Regions from separate parts of the Labrenzia sp. 5N genome, predicted to be linked through region 1. Evidence: predicted binding sites of a transcription regulator. Region 1 holds the regulator's gene; each other region holds the start of a gene.

Region 1 (4,210 bases):
CGCCGGGCCGTCACCTTGAAAAGATGCCGAAGGGCCAAAACGCAACGTGCCGCCCCGATGAGGCGGCACGCAGCGGCTTTCTTATACACTGCCGGTACCATGCACTGTCAATGGAAATGGCGCACAAGACATTTCATGTGCTGCGGAGGGCGGATTTCATAAAATTCTCAATGACCTCGCCATAATTGGGGAAAAGTCGTTTCATCCCCAACTGGTTTGGGTCGAGTGGTTGCCTGACAAATTAACGTTATTGTAACCTCTCAGCAATCAGACACGAGATCTCGTGAGGCAAATCACCAAGAGGCACTAGATCTGCCAGCATTAAGCGTGCTTGCGCATGCTTAACACGGGGTTAATGGCCGCAGGACGGTCAAACTAAAGGGTGCGGCAATGAGTTGGACAAACGAACGAGTTGAGCTTCTCAAAAAGCTTTGGGGCGACGGCTTGAGCGCAAGCCAGATCGCAGGCGAACTGGGTGGTGTTACCCGTAACGCCGTGATCGGCAAGGTGCACCGCCTTGGCCTGTCCGGCCGCGCCAAGTCCACCTCTTCAAGCGCCAAGCCGCGCCGGCCGCGCACCGCAGCTCCTGCAACGGGTGCAGCGCCGAAGAAACCGACGACGTCACATCCGCAGTCGATCGGCGCGACGGCCCTGAAAGCAGACATCTCGCCTGCACCAGTGGTGGCCGCCAAGCCACGCGTAGAGCCGATTGCAGAGCTCGTTCCGATCTCGCAGCGGGCAACCATCCTGACGCTGACCGAGCGGACCTGCAAATGGCCGATTGGCGACCCGGCAACCGACGACTTCTACTTCTGCGGCCGCCAGTCCGATGCCGGCGTCCCCTACTGCGCTCATCACTGCAAGATCGCGTATCAGCCGGTCGCCGACCGCCGCCGCGACCGCAAGACGATGGCTCAGGCAGGCTGATAACCGCGCACCGAAGCAATTCATGAGAAAGCCCGCCATCTGGCGGGCTTTTTTTGTTTGGGCCTTCCATTGACCAGATGCCCGACCCCGAACAGTGACCTCCCACGGCTTAATCACGGCACCGATCCATGCAGTTTCCGTTCCATCAAATCAAACCTTGTTTGACCGCTCCGCCACGACAGTGACTGCAGGATCAGCCCCGACACCGACACAACTGATGGGGTGGTCGCAGAAGAGAACCTTGCTCCGCGAAAGGCACATAACCGCTGAGAAACAAAAAGCCCGCTTGAAAGCGGGCTCCTTAATTCCATTCTGCAAGTTGCGCTCAGGCAGTGGCAGAGGTGAACTGGTCATTGAAGGCGTATCCGGCACCACGGACGGTACGGATAGGATCCTTCGCCTTGCCCTTGTTCAGAGCCTTGCGCAAGCGACCGACGTGAACATCGACAGTGCGTTCGTCCACGTAGACATCGTGACCCCAGACCCCATCCAGCAGTTGTTCACGGGAGAAGACACGGCCAGGCGATGTCATCAGGAATTCCAGCAGGCGGAATTCCGTCGGCCCCAGGTGTATTTCCTTGGTGTTGCGGCGAACACGGTGCGTTTCGCGATCCAGTTCGATATCGCCAGACCGCAACATGCTGGACACCACTTCCGGGCTTGCCCGGCGCAGGATGGCGCGCACGCGGGCCATCAATTCCGGTACCGAGAAAGGCTTGACCACGTAGTCGTCGGCACCGGTCGACAGGCCGCGGATGCGCTCTGCTTCCTCACCGCGTGCCGTCAGCATGATGACCGGCAGGCGCTCGGTATCCTCGCGCGCCCGCAGGCGGCGGCACAGTTCAATTCCGGACAGGCCCGGCAGCATCCAGTCGAGCAGCAACAGATCCGGCAGGCTTTCCCGCAGGCGGATTTCCGCCTCGTCACCCCGGACACAGGACTCGACCGAGTACCCTTCCGCTTCCAAATTGTATCTCAAAAGAAGGCTGAGCGGTTCTTCGTCTTCAACGATGAGCACCTTCGGCATACATCTCGCTCCAATTACCGCAACCGGCGCCGAAGCGCCGGCCGTTAAGATCTTCTGCAAATCCGACGATTACCAGCGGGTCAGACCGCGCCTGTTTCGTCGACCTTTGCCCGGTCTTCCGGCAAACGCTCGCCAGTGACCATGTAGTAGACGTTCTCGGCGATATTCGTCGCGTGATCGCCGATGCGCTCGATGTTCTTTGCGCAGAACAAGAGATGGACGCACTGGGTAATGACCCGCGGGTCTTCCATCATGTAAGTCAGGAGTTCGCGAAAGATCGACGTGTAGATCGCGTCGACCTCGGCGTCGGCTTCCTGAACCCGGCGGGCGGCTTCCGCATCCTTCCGGGCGTAGGCATCCAGCACCTGCTTGAGCTGCGAAAGAGCGAGTTCCGTCATGTGCTCCACACCGATCGCAAGCTTCTTCGACTGCAAGTCGCTGTCGATGGCGATGACGCGCTTGGCAACGTTCTTTGCAAGATCGCCAACACGCTCCAGGTCATTGGCAATGCGCGTTGCGGCGGTGATTTCACGCAGGTCCTGCCCCATCGGCTGGCGGCGGACGATCAGCTCGATCAGCTTCACTTCAAGTTCGTTGTAAAGGCTGTCCAGCCGGACATCGCCCTTGATCGTCGCCTTGGCAAGCTCCAGATCCTGCGACACCAGCGCGGACACCGCATCGGCGAAAGCCTTTTCGGCAATACCACCCATTTCGGCAACCTTGCCGGCCATGGCCGTCAGTTCGTCATCGTAAGCCGAGACTGTATGTTCAGACATCCTGTGTCCCCTTCAGAAACCTAAAAAATGCTTAGCCGAAGCGGCCCGTAATATAGTCCTGCGTACGCTTGTCCTTCGGATTGGTAAAGATGTCCTCCGTCAGACCTTCCTCCACCAAAATACCCAGGTGGAAGAACGCGGTACGCTGAGACACACGGGCAGCCTGCTGCATCGAGTGGGTCACGATCACGATGGTGAAGTTTTCCCGCAGTTCGTCGATCAGCTCTTCCACCTTCGCGGTCGCGATGGGGTCGAGCGCCGAGCACGGTTCGTCCATAAGGATCACTTCCGGGCTGACGGCAATCGCACGGGCAATGCACAGACGCTGCTGCTGACCGCCCGACATGCCGGTGCCCGGCTCGTCCAGACGGTTCTTGACTTCTTCCCAAAGCCCGGCCTTCTGCAGGCTGGAGGCAACGATTTCATCAAGCTCGGACTTGTTGCGGGCCAGACCATGGATCCGCGGACCGTACGCAATGTTGTCGTAGATCGACTTGGGAAACGGGTTCGGCTTCTGGAAAACCATGCCGACCTTGGCACGCAGCTGTACGGGATCGACCTTGGGATCGTAGATGTCTTCACCGTCGATCTTGATCGACCCTTCCACACGGCAGATGTCGATGGTGTCGTTCATGCGGTTGATCGTCCGCAGGAACGTCGACTTGCCACATCCGGACGGACCGATGAAGGCAGTCACGGACCGCGGCTGGATCTCGATGTCCACGTCCTTGATGGCGTGGGTATCGCCATAATAGACCTGCACCTTGTTCGCGGAAATTTTGCTGTCGGTCATGGTTTTCGCCTGTTCAAAATTCGGCATCTCGTTCATCGGAGCAATCCTTACCAGCGGCGTTCAAACCTGCGGCGCAGGATGATAGCGATAATGTTCATGGTCATGAGGAAGACCAGCAGCACGATGATCCCGCCCCAAGCGCGTTCATAGAAAGCCGGGTCGGCGCGTTTCGCCCACTCGTAGATCTGGGCCGGCATGGCCGAGTTCGGAGAGAAGAAACCGGCAGCCACACCGTCCGGGAAATTGGAGGCGATGAAGCCGACCATCCCGATCAGGAGCAGCGGAGCGGTTTCCCCAAGCGCCTGTGCCAGACCGATGATCGTGCCGGTCAGAATGCCCGGCATTGCCAGCGGCAGGACATGGTGGAAGATCGACTGCATCTTGGAGGCGCCAATGCCAAGGGCCGCATCGCGGATGCTCGGCGGAACGGCCTTCAAGGAGGCGCGGGTGGAGATGATGATCGTCGGAAGTGTCATCAGCGTCAGCACCAGGCCACCGACCAGCGGTGCGGATTGCGGCAGATGCATGAACTGGATGAACACCGCCAGACCGAGAATACCGAACACGATGGACGGAACGGCGGCCAGGTTGGAGATATTCACCTCGATCAGATCTGTGAACTTGTTCTGCGGAGCGAACTCTTCCAGGTAGATGGAAGCGGCCACGCCGATCGGCAGCGACAGGAAC
Region 2 (4,210 bases), on a different contig from region 1:
ACGGCAGTTCGTGGGGATATGGTCCGCTGAGGGACCGGCTGCGGATGCAATTGCTGGAGCGGTCGATCCCGGCCGATCCACAAGGGCTTCTTTTGACCCATGGCGTCAACCATGGACTGGATCTGATCATCCGGCATCTGACGGAGCCTGGCGATACGGTTTTTGTCGATGAGCCGGGCTATTATCCGCTCTTTTCCAAGCTGACCTTCGCCAAGGTGCAGATTGTCGGTATCCGGCGGGACAGGGACGGTCCGGACCTGGAAGACCTGACCGCCAAACTCGCTCTTTACCGGCCGAAGATGTTTGTCACCCAGTCCCACGGCCACAATCCGACCGGCGGTTCCCTGTCACCTTCGCGGTCATTCGGGTTGATGCAGCTTGCCGAGCGCTGGGGGTTCCTCCTGGTTGAAAACGACGCGCTTGCCGACATTCTTCCGGCCACGCTGCCAAGGCTGGCAGCGCTGGACCAGCTGGAGCGAGTGCTTTATCTCGGCACCTTTTCCAAGACACTGTCGGCCAGTCTCAGATGCGGTTACGTGGCTGGAAATCCGGACATCATCCGCCAGCTTGCCGATATCAAGATGCTGACGGTGGTCAATTCATCCGACCACGTCGAACGCTTCGTGTTCAATCTGATGCAGGCCGGCCATTATCTGAGACATCTGCGGCGTCTCAGGAACCGGGTGGAAGATGCCTACAAGGCATCCTTCGGGACACTGGAGGCGATCGGGTTGTCCGTGCGGGAGTGCTCCATTCCCGGGTTCTATCTCTGGGTGGAGTTTCCCGATGATGTGGATGAAAGGGAACTGTGCGCCGCTGCCAGCAAGCAAAGCATCTTCATTGCACCGGGCGCCGTCTTCTATCCGAACCGCGAGACCCGGCAGAAACCGGCAATGCGGGTCAATGTGGCCTATGGAACCGATGCGCGGTTCCTGTCGTTCCTCAAGGATTTTCTGAAGTAGTTTGAAAGCAGAAGAACAGGCAGGTCCACAAATGAAAAGGGCCGGCATAATGCCGGCCCTTCAGTTGCCCTGATGTTTGACTCACTAAATCTGGTTGGCCAGTAAAAACCCCGGGGGGCTGGGGGGCTAATGCATTCCGCGGCTTCTACGGGCCATACCCATCAGGGTATGGTCCTAATATGGGTGTCTAAAATGGCTGGCCAAGGGCTGGAATGCGGCAAAATCAAGGAAATTTATGCATTCTTTCTTGGCAAAGTGCCGTTGCGTTCGTTTTTGCACTTCTTCCCGTAAAACTTATTGGCAAAATTACTCTGGTTTCGGACCTCTGTCTGTCAATATGACGTTGCGGGCTTGCCAGAATGGCTAAAGAAGACGCATCATGACAGCCAGGTGACAGGCGTCTCCCGACGATTCTCTTGTCGGTTACCTGTCAGCAGCGAAACCGCGAACGGAATGGAGGCGGAATGAGCGAAGCCGACGACAGCGCGTTTCAGCGTGGTGCGGGTGCAAGCCCGTCGCCACAACATCAACCGGCTCCCCCTCCCAAACCCATTGTTGCATTCAACAGGCGCGAACTCGATGTCATTCTGAGGCTCTACGGGCGCATGGTCGCCGACGGCGAGTGGCGGGACTATGCCATCGACCTCCTGAAGGACCGGGCAATCTTCTCCGTGTTTCGCAGATCTTCCGAAATGCCGCTTTACAGGATCGAGAAGGACCCGAAGCTGGCCCGCCGCCAGGGCGCTTATTCGGTCGTGGCGACCGGGGGCATGATCCTGAAGCGTGGCCACGATCTGGCGCAGGTGCTGAGGGTTCTGGAGAAGAAAAAACATCTTCGGGTGGTCGACGCCTGACCAGGCATCCGGTCAGTCAGCTGATGACCGGGTGAGGTTCATTTCCCCTGCGTTGATCCGGTCACAGGCATTTCCTTGATGGTCGCGTCAATGACCGGCTAATGCTGGTCGGTTACCCGCTGGCCGCGGACCAGACGATTGGTTCGGCCAAGCCTGGCAGCGCAGTGTTCTGCCGCTTCATTCCATTGATTTGCGCAAGGCTGGCGTTGACGCCCATTGACGCAAGTGTCGGCGTGCGATGTGTCGGACAGTCGTTCGGCCACAAAAAAGCCCGGCACAAGGCCGGGCTTTTCCGTTTGTTCAGTTTGGCTGCGCTTAGTCGCGGTTGCCGAACAGCTGCAGCAGCATGATGAACAGGTTGATGAAGTCGAGGTACAGACGCAGCGCGCCCATGACGGACTTCTTCGTAGCGACTTCACCGCTATCGCCTTCGTAGTACATTTCCTTGATCTGCTGGGTGTCGTAGGCGGTCAGGCCGGCGAACACCAGAACACCGATCACGGAGATGGCGAACTGCAGGGCGGAAGATGCCATGAAGATGTTGACCAGCGACGCGATCACGATACCGATCAGGCCGATGAACAGGAACGAGCCCCAGCCGGAGAGGTCCTTCTTCGTGGTGTAGCCGAACAGGCTCAGCGCGCCGAAGGTACCGGCGGTGATGAAGAAGACCTGAGCGATCGAGCCCGGGGTGTAAACCAGGAAGATCGAGGACAGGGAGATACCCATTACGGATGCGTAGACCAGGAAAAGGGTCCGCGCTGCGCCGGCACTCATGGACTGAATGCGGAAGGACAGCCAAAATACCATTCCGAGCGGTGCGAGCATGACAACCCATTTCAGCGGGCTGCCGTAGATGGCAACACCCAGCTGGGTGAGCATGCGGCCGTTGCCAAGGCTGGCGACAGCAGAGTTCGGATCGGTTGTCGTTGCAAGCATGACCGTTGCCAGCGCAAGAAAGCCGGTCAGCGCAAGGCCGATGGTCATGTAGTTATAAACGCCCAGCATGTAGGAGCGCAGGCCCTGATCGATGCCGGCCTCGGCGCGTGCGCCGGCGACGGTATACGCGCCTTGAGATTGACGGTCATAGGTCGACATGGTCGTAAAAATCCCCTTCTAGATAGACGTGCGCATGCAATCGCGCATGCAACACAACTCCCTCAACATATGGGAAAAGCCTATCCCGAGCACAAGTCGAATTCGATGAAAAATTCGTAATCTTTGCGCTCAGGACGTATTATTTGAACCTATCCTTAAAAACAGGCTCAGATTCAGTCGTATTATTTCATGGCTTTCAGTCGGGATTCGATCTGCCGGTCGCAGGTGCCGCCGGGGTTGCGAACGATTTCTTCCGACGCGAAATCGAGGATTTCCTTGTCCGGATCCTGCATCTGCTCGACAGTCACACCGGGTTTGAACCACTGCAGAACCGCATAGTCGCCGCCGGCATCGGTGAGGAAAGCGATCGGCTTGCCATTTTCGGTAATGCCCATGCGGCCGACGCGGACTTCCGCAATCGATACCTTGCGCGCTTCGCCGTCGATGGTCAGCCGGTTTTTCGACACGTTCAGTTTCTTCAGCTTGGAGCCTTCAGTGCCGACCCAGTTACCGTAGAAGCGCTTGCCTTTTTTCTCGACGGAAAGGCAGGAGTTCTCGAAATTCGGGATGGAGAGACGGACGGCGGAAACCTCGATCGGATCCTCGCCCTTGGGCGCCAGCGTGTATTTCATCGCGTTGTCGCCGGTGCGGTACACCCGGATGCCGACCGGCGTATAGCCGGAATCGTTCATCGAACGGGTGAAGAAATCGAACTGGTTGGCGTCGTTGGTGCCGGCCCGGCGATAGAGCCAGCGCTTCGGCAAGCCGTTTTCGAAGACCAGCCAGTCACTGACGACGAGGCCACGCGGGCCTTCCGGTGTGTTCAACTGCCAGACCCCGGTATGAAACGGGCTTTCCGCCGACGCGGCAGGGGCGAAAGCCATAACGGCGACTGCGGACAGGGCAGCAGCCCCGGCAATGGTCTTCAAACGAATTTTCGGGAGAAACTTGAACATGGAATGGCCCCTTCTTAACAAACTGCCCGGAGCTGAACCGGATAGCCAAGATCAATTCAGTATGCAAGTTGTGTGGAGCTGAAGTTTGTCGCGATTTGGTTGTATTTCGGGATTTTTCCCTGAACGAAGTTTGCCAAGAGCTGTGGGCGCCGGATCGAAATAGATCAGCGCCCGCCAAGAATTCGTTCGATCTTGTTTTCGGAAGTCTACCGGTTCACCGGAAATAGCCTTGCTGATCAAAGGAGACACGACCGAAGCCGGCAAACGTCCTTTGATCAGCTATTTTCTGTGTGCACGTTGGCCGCTACAGCAGCTGACCGCATTTTGCGCTAGAGATTTC
Region 3 (4,210 bases), on a different contig from region 1:
AAACGAAAGCGCGTAGCGGTCGGCCAGCTTGCGGGCCTGCGAGGGTGCGAATTCGTCCTTGAGCGCATCGCGCACACTGTCGGACCAGGTGCGCACCATGTCGGCAACGGCGGCCTCCAGCTCTTCCTGCTGCGGCGTCGGCGTTTCCCCGCGATCGCGGCCGATGATGTAGTGAACCCGCGCAAGCGGACCTTCTGGATAGGTAACGTACCAGGCCGACACGCGTCCTTCATAGACCGAGGCCAGATAGGTGCCGACGTTCAGGCGCACTTCGGTGGAATAGCGGTCACGCGGGACGAAGACCAGAATGGATACATAGCGGTCGAACTTGTCCGGGCGGGACAGCACGCGAATGCGCGGGCGCTCGTCCAGCTGCAGGATAGCGATGGAAAAGTCGAACAGGCGCTCCCGTTCGATCTGGAACAGCTCGTCACGCGGGAAAGCTTCCAGAACGTTGCGGAGGGCGCGACCGGAATGGCTTTCCGAGCCGTAGCCGGCGCGGGCCAGAACGCTGGCAACCTTGCGGCGCAGGAACGGGATGGTGCTGGTCGGTTCGGTATAGGCGGTCGAGGCGAACAGGCCGACAATGCGCAGCTCACCGTTCATGTTGCCTTCGTCGTCATAAAGCTTGGCACCGACGTAATCCATGTGCACGCGTCGGTGCACGGTGCTCTTCACGTTGGCCTTGGCGATGATCAGCGGTTCGGGTTTCTTCAGGAACTCGCGAATTTCCGGCGTGATCTGCACGAACTCCGTGCCGCGGCGGAGAACGCGCACGTCCGGGTCGGACAAGAGGCCGAGGCCCGTGCCCTCATGGGGGGAAAGCTCGCCCTCCTCGACGCCGCCTTCGAACATGTATTCGCGCATGCCGAGGAAAATGAAGTTGTCGTTCTCCATCCACTCCAGGAAGTGGATTGCCTCCCACAACTCGTCGCTGCTGCCGGGAATTTGCGTGGTCTTGTAGGTGTCGATGGCCTCCGCCAGGCGTTCCTGCATCGGCTTGAAATCCGACACGACGGCGCGGACATCGGACAGAACCTTGTCGAGCCGTGCCTTGAGTGCCGCGCGGGCTTCGGGCGAATCAATCCGTGTCACGTGGATATGGATGAGGCTTTCCTGCCGGTCGGTCCGCTTCGGTGGTTTCTTGCGAGCCGTGGCGCTTGTCAGTTTGCCGTTGTCATCCCGTTCCACGATGAAGATCGGGTGCAGGACCAGATGAACTTCGATCTTGCTTTCCTGCAGCTCGTCCATGACGGAATCGACCAGGAAGGGCATGTTGTCGTTGACGATCTCGATAATCGAGACGCCCTTGACCTTGCTGCCCTGGGCCTTGAACGCCGGATCGGCGATGCTGACACGATGCGTGCCGAGTTCGTGGTTCTGGAAATCCTGCCAGGCGTCCCGGGCAAAGCCGGTCAGCTCTTCCGCGGTATAGGCCACCAGGTCTTCCGCTGCGCCCCGGTCATAAAAGGCGCGGGAAAACTCGGCGAGAGCCGGATCTTCCTGATTCAAGGTTGCTTGGACCGCGTCGATGAGTTTGAGTTTCTCGACGTCGTGTTTGTCCGGCATTTTCCATCCCCTTAGGCGATCGTATGGTTTGGCTCTGTCGCTCGCTCGTTCTAAGACTTAAGTTCATATTTCAGCGACATAAACGGTTTCATGACGGGAGGAGCAAATTGTCAAGTAAAGTCACGGCCTTGCAAATCGATTCAAATGTAACATTGAGTGAAAAGACACAGGCTTATTTCGACTTGTGCCAGGAGAAGCTGGGTCTCGTTCCCAACGTCCTCAAGGCATATGCGTTCGACGAAACGAAGCTGCGCGCCTTCACCGACATGTACAACGACCTCATGCTGGGCGAATGTACACTCTCCAAGCTCGAGAGAGAGATGATTGCCGTTGCGGTATCAGCGGTCAACCGCTGTTTTTATTGTCTGACGGCTCATGGTGCTGCGGTGCGCGAGCTTTCCGGGGACCCCGTGCTGGGGGAACTGATGGTGATGAACTACCGCGTTGCGGACCTTTCGCCAAAGCAGCGGGCGATGCTCGACTTCGCCGTCAAGTTGACGGAGAAGCCGGCGGAAATCGTGGAAAGCGACCGGCAAGCCCTGCGTGATGTCGGGTTTACGGATCGCGACATCTGGGACATCGCCTCGGTAACGGGCTTCTTCAACATGTCCAACAGGGTGGCTGCGGCGTCCGACATGCGCCCGAATGATGAGTATCACTCAAGGGCCCGTTGAGATAACGGAGCGTCGCGCGGCGGTGACAAGCCGCGCGATTGGGTGTATGACGCTTGCGATTTTGCACCGATCTGCCTGACGGCTTTCGGGCCCTGGGGTTCGAAACTGGCGGCGATCATGAGAGGGAGAGGAACGGGCGATGGTTGCGCGCGTGTTTATTGATGGTGAAGCCGGTACGACGGGTCTGCAGATCCGCGAGCGCCTTGCCATGCGCCGCGACCTTGAGCTGATCTCCATTCCGGACGAAAGCCGGAAGGATCCGGCTGCCCGGGCCGACTACCTCAACAAGGCCGATATTGCCATTCTTTGCCTGCCGGATGCGGCGGCCAAGGAAAGCGTTGCCCTGATCGAGAACGACACCACCCGTGTGATTGACGCCTCCAGCGCCCACCGGGTTGCCGAGGGCTGGGCCTACGGCTTTGCCGAAATGGACCTCGACCAAGCCGACATCATCGCCGCGGCCATGCGCGTTGCCAATCCGGGATGCTGGCCGCAAGGCCTGATCGCCGCGGTTCGTCCGCTGATCACCGCGGAACTGCTGCCGTCGGACTTCAACCTGACCTATTTCGGCATCTCCGGTTATTCCGGTGGTGGCAAGGGCATGATTGCCGATTACGAAGCCGCCGGAACCAGCGCAAATTCGTTTGCGCCGTACGCGCTCGGGTTCAATCACAAGCACCTTCCGGAAATGACGGAATACGGCCTGCTCGACGCAGCTCCACTGTTCACTCCGACTGTTGGCGATTTCTACAAGGGTATGCTGACGGTGGTTCCGTTGAACCTGGCAGGCCTTGCCAAGGTGCCGACGGGCGAGCAGCTGCATGCGGCGATCGCCGATCATTTCGCTTCGGTACCCGGCGGTTTTGTCGAGGTCGCGCCGCTCGAAGCACTCGAGAAATCCGACAGCCTCAATCCGCAGGCGCTCAACGACACCAACAAGCTGCATCTGCACGTCTTTGCAAATGACGCCAGGGCGCAGGCTGCGATCGTTGCCGTCTACGACAACCTGGGCAAGGGCGCGTCCGGCGCTGCGGTCCAGAACCTCAATCTTATGCTCGGTGTCGATCAGACAACCAGCCTTGCTGCGTAAGCGGCATCCGTTTTCAGGCCTTTCAGGAGAGAAGAAGAATGGAAAAATTTGAGACCCTGACCGGTGTCGCAGCGCCGTTGCCGATCGTGAACATCGACACGGACATGATCATTCCGAAGCAGTTCCTGAAGACGATCAAGCGCACCGGCCTCGGCACCGCGCTGTTCCACGAAATGCGCACCAACGACGACGGATCGGAGAACGAGAGCTTCGTTCTCAACAAGGCCGCCTACCGCAATGCCAAGATCCTGATCGCCGGTGACAACTTCGGCTGCGGTTCCTCGCGCGAGCATGCGCCCTGGGCGCTGCTTGATTTCGGCATCCGCTGCGTGATCTCCACCTCGTTCGCCGACATTTTCTACAACAACTGCTTCAAGAACGGCATTCTGCCGATCCAGGTCTCCGAAGACGAGCTGGAAACCCTGATGCATGCGGCAGAGCGCGGCGCCAACTTCACGCTGACGATCGATCTGGAAAGCCAGGAAATCAAAGGTCTTGAGAGCGGTGACATCGCCTTCAAGATCGACAGCTTCCGCAAGCATTGCCTGATCAACGGCCTCGACGACATCGGCCTGACCATGGCGAAGGCCGGTGAAATCGACACCTTTGAAAGCAAGATGGGCAACGACCGTCCCTGGGTCTGAGCCGGACTGCAAAGACTTTTGAAAAGCCGGGTTTCACGACCCGGCTTTTTTGTTTTGGTTGCCTCAGGTTCTTTAAGGCGCGCGACGCGTCGCCAAGACATGATCCTCCACTCACAGGGTCAATCCTCCGGATTTCGATCACGACAACCGCATTCAGCCGTGTTGTCCTGAAGCTCATCAACCTTGCCATCCCTGCGAAGGCAGGGATCCAGTATTTATTGGGTTCGCGAGGT
Region 4 (4,210 bases), on a different contig from region 1:
CTGCTGCCAGCTGGAACGCAGCCTGCAGCAGCGAAATCGGCACATAGTCCGAGGAGAGCACATCCAGAACGCCCGCTTCGGCAAGCGCCTTCGCCGAGATATTGCCGGAGTGGGATCCGCCGCGCACGACGTTCGGCGCGCCCATCAGAACAGCCATACCGGCTTCGTGCGAAGCCTTGGCGGCTTCCAGCGTGGTTGGAAATTCGGCGATTTTCGTCTGCAGTGAAATCGCCTCGTCCACATGGGCGGTGGTGGCGTCGTCGTGGCTGGCGATGGCGATGCCGCGCGATTGGGCGATGGCCGAGAGATGCTTGCGGTTTTCAGGGGCAAGACTGCTGGCACGCGCCTGACGCTTGCGGATGAAGTCGTCCATCTGGGCGTCGGTGAAGCCCTTCTTGCCCTGATAGTAGATCTTGTAGGCATCCATCGACACGAACTGGCGCTGACCGGGGGTGTGGTCCATCAGCGAGATCAGGCGGATGCTGTCGTCGTCCTCGAACACCTTGAAGGCGCTGAGTACGTCGGGCGCTGATACTTCGCAGCGAAGGTGGATGAAATGGTCGGCGCGCAGGCGGTTTTCCCGCTGGCCGGTTTCAATGGCATCCGCAAGCGCGCGCATATCCGAATAACCAAGGTCCGCGTCTTCATCCATGCCGACGCGCAGCGCATCAAACACGGTGGTGATGCCGGAACACGCGATCTGGGCGTCGTGGGCCTGCACGGCGGAAACCGGACTCCAGCGCACCTTGGGACGCGGCGCATAGTGGGTTTCCAGGTGGTCGGTATGCAGCTCGACCAGGCCAGGCAGCAGGAAGTCGCCTTCGCAATCATGCCCGTCGACGTCGGTCGGCGACCCGATGCCGGAAATCAGACCGGCATCATCGACCGTCAGGGAACCGTCGAACACTTCGCCTGCGAGAACCAGACTGGCATTCTTGAAGACTTTGGGATGCTTGCTCATGCAGATTCCTCTTGGGAAAGACGCTCGGCCTGGCTGAGGGCGTCGGCGGGAGCGACGCTGCCGGTCAGCTGAAAGACGGTATGGACCTGGAAAGGCGCGCCGCGTTCGGCTTCGGTGTAGAGCGCAACGTGGCGGCACAGCCGCTTCTTGCCGATGACATCCGCAAAGTGGTCCTGGGCGGCATTTGCCATCCGCTCCATGTCGCTGTCGTCTTCCAGTTTGTTGGAAAGGGTCAGGTGGAAGCGGAATTCATCGAAGATATAGGGATAGCCCCACCTGACGAGATAGGTGTCATGCCTTTCCGACAGTCCGCTCTTGCGGCGGCGCTCAAGATCCGCCTCGGACAGTGGTGCGCGGAACGGCTCGAAGCGACGCACGCACAGGCCGGCGAAGGCGCGCAGGGCCGGCTCTTCTGCCTCGGGGGTCAGTGCCAGAAAACGGCCTAGCCTGTTCACGCCGAGCGCTTCTATTTCGTAAGGGGCGATTTCTGCCGCAAAGGCTGCGCAGGCGTCCAGCAGTGCTGCCTCGGTCTGATCGGCTGCGAGAGAAAACGGGGCTTTCAACGTCCCGTGAAATCCATAGCGCCGGGGGGCGGTCGTCAACTCCTGGAAGCGTGCCGATGTCATGCCGGGCAGCTCCGGTTGCGGAAGGGCCGTGCCGGAAAAGGGATCGCGCCCGAGCCAGGAATTTCCGAGCTGCATCAGGCGGTCGTCGGCATCGGCGGCGAAATAGAGGGCGTAGCGCATGAAGAAAATCGCGATTTTGAAATGTGGTTTGGCCGGGATGTGGCAGGGCCACATCCTTCAACTTTCTGAGGGAGTGACCTAAAGGCGGGCGGTGACTTTTCTGTGACAGTTTCCGCCCGTCTGCAAGCCTTTCCTCATCTCGTGGCTCAGGCGGCTGCCTCCGCGCTGAAACCGGTCACGTCGATGATACGGTCGGCGATCTGTTCCCGGACGTCCTGGTCGTGAAGAATGCCCACCATGGCAACGCCCTGGGTTTTCTTTTCTTCCACCAGACGCACGACCACGGCCCGGTTGGCAGCGTCGAGAGAGGCGGTAGGCTCATCCAGCAGCAGGATCGGATAATGGGCAATGAACCCCCTGGCGATGTTCACGCGCTGCTGCTCGCCGCCAGAGAACGTGGCGGGTGGCAGGGTCCACAGGCGCTCGGGCACATTCAGCCGCGACAGCAGGGAGCGGGCCTTGTCGACGCCTTCTTCCTCGCTGGTGCCCTGGGCGATAAGCGGCTCGGCGACGACGTCTTCGGCCGAAACACGCGGGATGGTGCGCAGGAACTGGCTGACATAGCCGATCGTGTCTTCACGCAGGCGCAGGACCTTGCGCGGCTCGGCCCCGGCAATGTTGACGATTTCATCGCCGACCGTCACCAGGATCTGACCCTCGTCACAGCGGTAGTTGCCGTAGATCATCTTGAGGATCGAACTCTTGCCGGCACCGGAGGGGCCGCCAAGGACGACACATTCGCCGGAATTCACCGAGAATTCGACTTTCTCGACCACGGGAATGACGGTTCCGCCCTGCAGGTGCATGGTGAAGGACTTGCCGACGTTGTTGAGATAGAGGCGTACGGGCATTTCGGTCCTCATACCTGGAGAATGGAAGAAACAAGCAGCTGGGTGTAGGGCTCGCGCGGATCGTCGAGCACCTGGTCCGTCAGGCCGCTTTCGATGACGTTGCCGTGGCGCATCACCATGATCCGGTGCGACAGCAGCCGGGCGACCGCAAGGTCGTGGGTGACGATGACCACGGAAAGTCCGAGATCGGCCACAAGACGGCGCAAGAGGTCGAGAAGACGTGCCTGCACGGAGACGTCCAGACCGCCGGTCGGCTCGTCCATGAAGACCAGCCGTGGTCTCGTGACAAGGTTGCGGGCGATCTGCAGGCGCTGGCGCATGCCGCCGGAGAACGAGCGCGGATCGTCGTCGATCCGGTCGCTGTCGATTTCCACCCGTCCCAGCCAGTCGTCGGCGGTGGAGCGGATGTTGCCGTAGTGGCGCTCGCCAACCGCCATCAGCCTTTCGCCGACGTTGGCACCAGCGGAAACGTTCATGCGCAGCCCGTCCGCAGCATTCTGGTGCACGAACCCCCAGTCGGTGCGCATCAGCAGGCGGCGCTCGGCCTCGGTCAGCTGATAGAGGTTGCGCATGGTGCCGTCCCGCATGCGGTATTCGATTGCTCCCGCCGTCGGCGCGAGCCGTGTCGACAGGCAGTTGAGCAACGTGGTCTTGCCGGAGCCGCTTTCGCCGACGATGGCAAGCACCTCACCGGGCCAGAGATCGAAGGAGACATCGGCGCAGCCGATGCGGTCGCCATAATAGCGGGTGACGTTATGAACCTGCAGCAGCGGGTCCGCGGAGGGAAAGGCGTTCATCGGGCGGTCTCCTCTGCCAGGGGGGCGCCGAACTGGTGTGCCGCCGGATCGGCCGCCATCGGGCCGAGATGGCCGTCCGCGCGCCGTTCCTCGCAATAGTCGCTGTCGGAGCAGACGAACATGCGCCCGCCCTTGTCATCCAGGATCACCTCGTCGAGATAGACATTCTCCGCGCCGCACAGGCCGCAGGGCTTGTCGAATTTCTGCACCTCGAAAGGATAGTCCTCGAAGTCGAGGCTCTTCACCTTGGTGTAGGGTGGAATGGCGTAGATGCGTTTCTCACGCCCGGCACCGTAAAGCTGAAGCGCCGCCATCTGGTCGATCTTCGGGTTGTCGAACTTCGGCGTCGGCGAAGGATCCATCACGTAGCGGTCGTTGACCTTCACCGGATAGGCGTAGGTGGTGGCGATATGGCCGTTCTTGGCGATGTCCTCGTAAAGCTTCACATGCATGAGGCCGTAATCCTCGAGCGCATGCATCTTCCGGGTCTCGGTTTCGCGCGGCTCCAGGAAGCGCAGGGGCTCGGGAATCGGCACCTGGAAGACGATGATCTGGTCCTCGCGCAGCGCCTTTTCCGGAATGCGGTGGCGGGTCTGGATGACGCTTGCCTCCGACGTCTCGTAGGTCGTGCGCACGCCGGCGGTCTTTTCGAAGAAACCGCGCAGGGAAACCGCGTTGGTGGTGTCGTCGGAGCCCTGGTCGATCATCTTCAGGCAATCGTCCTTGCCCAGAATTGCCGCCGTGACCTGCACCCCGCCGGTGCCCCAGCCATAGGGCATCGGCATTTCACGCGAGGCAAAAGGCACCTGGTAACCCGGTATCGCGATGCCCTTCAGGATTGCCCGGCGGATCATG

The links. Region 1 encodes PhoB, which activates phosphate uptake and scavenging genes when phosphate is short. Its sites were predicted from a motif close to TGTCATNNANCTGTCAT; they were not measured.
Region 2: HEP89_RS09355 (DUF2794 domain-containing protein) is a predicted target of PhoB. The motif match lies at 1,342-1,358, and genes of this name have one in related genera.
Region 3: HEP89_RS08705 (NAD-glutamate dehydrogenase) is a predicted target of PhoB. The motif match lies at 1,649-1,665, and genes of this name have one in related genera.
Region 4: HEP89_RS09100 (DUF1045 domain-containing protein) is a predicted target of PhoB. The motif match lies at 1,799-1,815, and genes of this name have one in related genera.

Annotation. Positions count from the first base shown of each region.
Region 1 is NZ_JAAZTM010000002.1:242,822-247,031, forward strand. It holds gene HEP89_RS01920 (GcrA family cell cycle regulator) at 391-927, shown strand; gene phoB (phosphate regulon transcriptional regulator PhoB) at 1,253-1,954, opposite strand; gene phoU (phosphate signaling complex protein PhoU) at 2,035-2,730, opposite strand; gene pstB (phosphate ABC transporter ATP-binding protein PstB) at 2,762-3,523, opposite strand; gene pstA (phosphate ABC transporter permease PstA) at 3,571-4,210, opposite strand, start outside.
Region 2 is NZ_JAAZTM010000006.1:24,183-28,392, forward strand. It holds gene HEP89_RS09350 (PLP-dependent aminotransferase family protein) at 1-962, shown strand, start outside; gene HEP89_RS09355 (DUF2794 domain-containing protein) at 1,427-1,816, shown strand; gene HEP89_RS09360 (Bax inhibitor-1/YccA family protein) at 2,132-2,914, opposite strand; gene HEP89_RS09365 (hypothetical protein) at 3,097-3,870, opposite strand; gene HEP89_RS09370 (ABC transporter permease) at 4,200-4,210, opposite strand, start outside.
Region 3 is NZ_JAAZTM010000005.1:279,453-283,662, forward strand. It holds gene HEP89_RS08705 (NAD-glutamate dehydrogenase) at 1-1,569, opposite strand, end outside; gene HEP89_RS08710 (peroxidase-related enzyme) at 1,677-2,243, shown strand; gene argC (N-acetyl-gamma-glutamyl-phosphate reductase) at 2,383-3,333, shown strand; gene leuD (3-isopropylmalate dehydratase small subunit) at 3,372-3,977, shown strand.
Region 4 is NZ_JAAZTM010000005.1:358,184-362,393, forward strand. It holds gene HEP89_RS09095 (alpha-D-ribose 1-methylphosphonate 5-triphosphate diphosphatase) at 1-961, opposite strand, end outside; gene HEP89_RS09100 (DUF1045 domain-containing protein) at 958-1,707, opposite strand; gene phnL (phosphonate C-P lyase system protein PhnL) at 1,854-2,558, opposite strand; gene phnK (phosphonate C-P lyase system protein PhnK) at 2,567-3,355, opposite strand; gene HEP89_RS09115 (alpha-D-ribose 1-methylphosphonate 5-phosphate C-P-lyase PhnJ) at 3,352-4,210, opposite strand, start outside.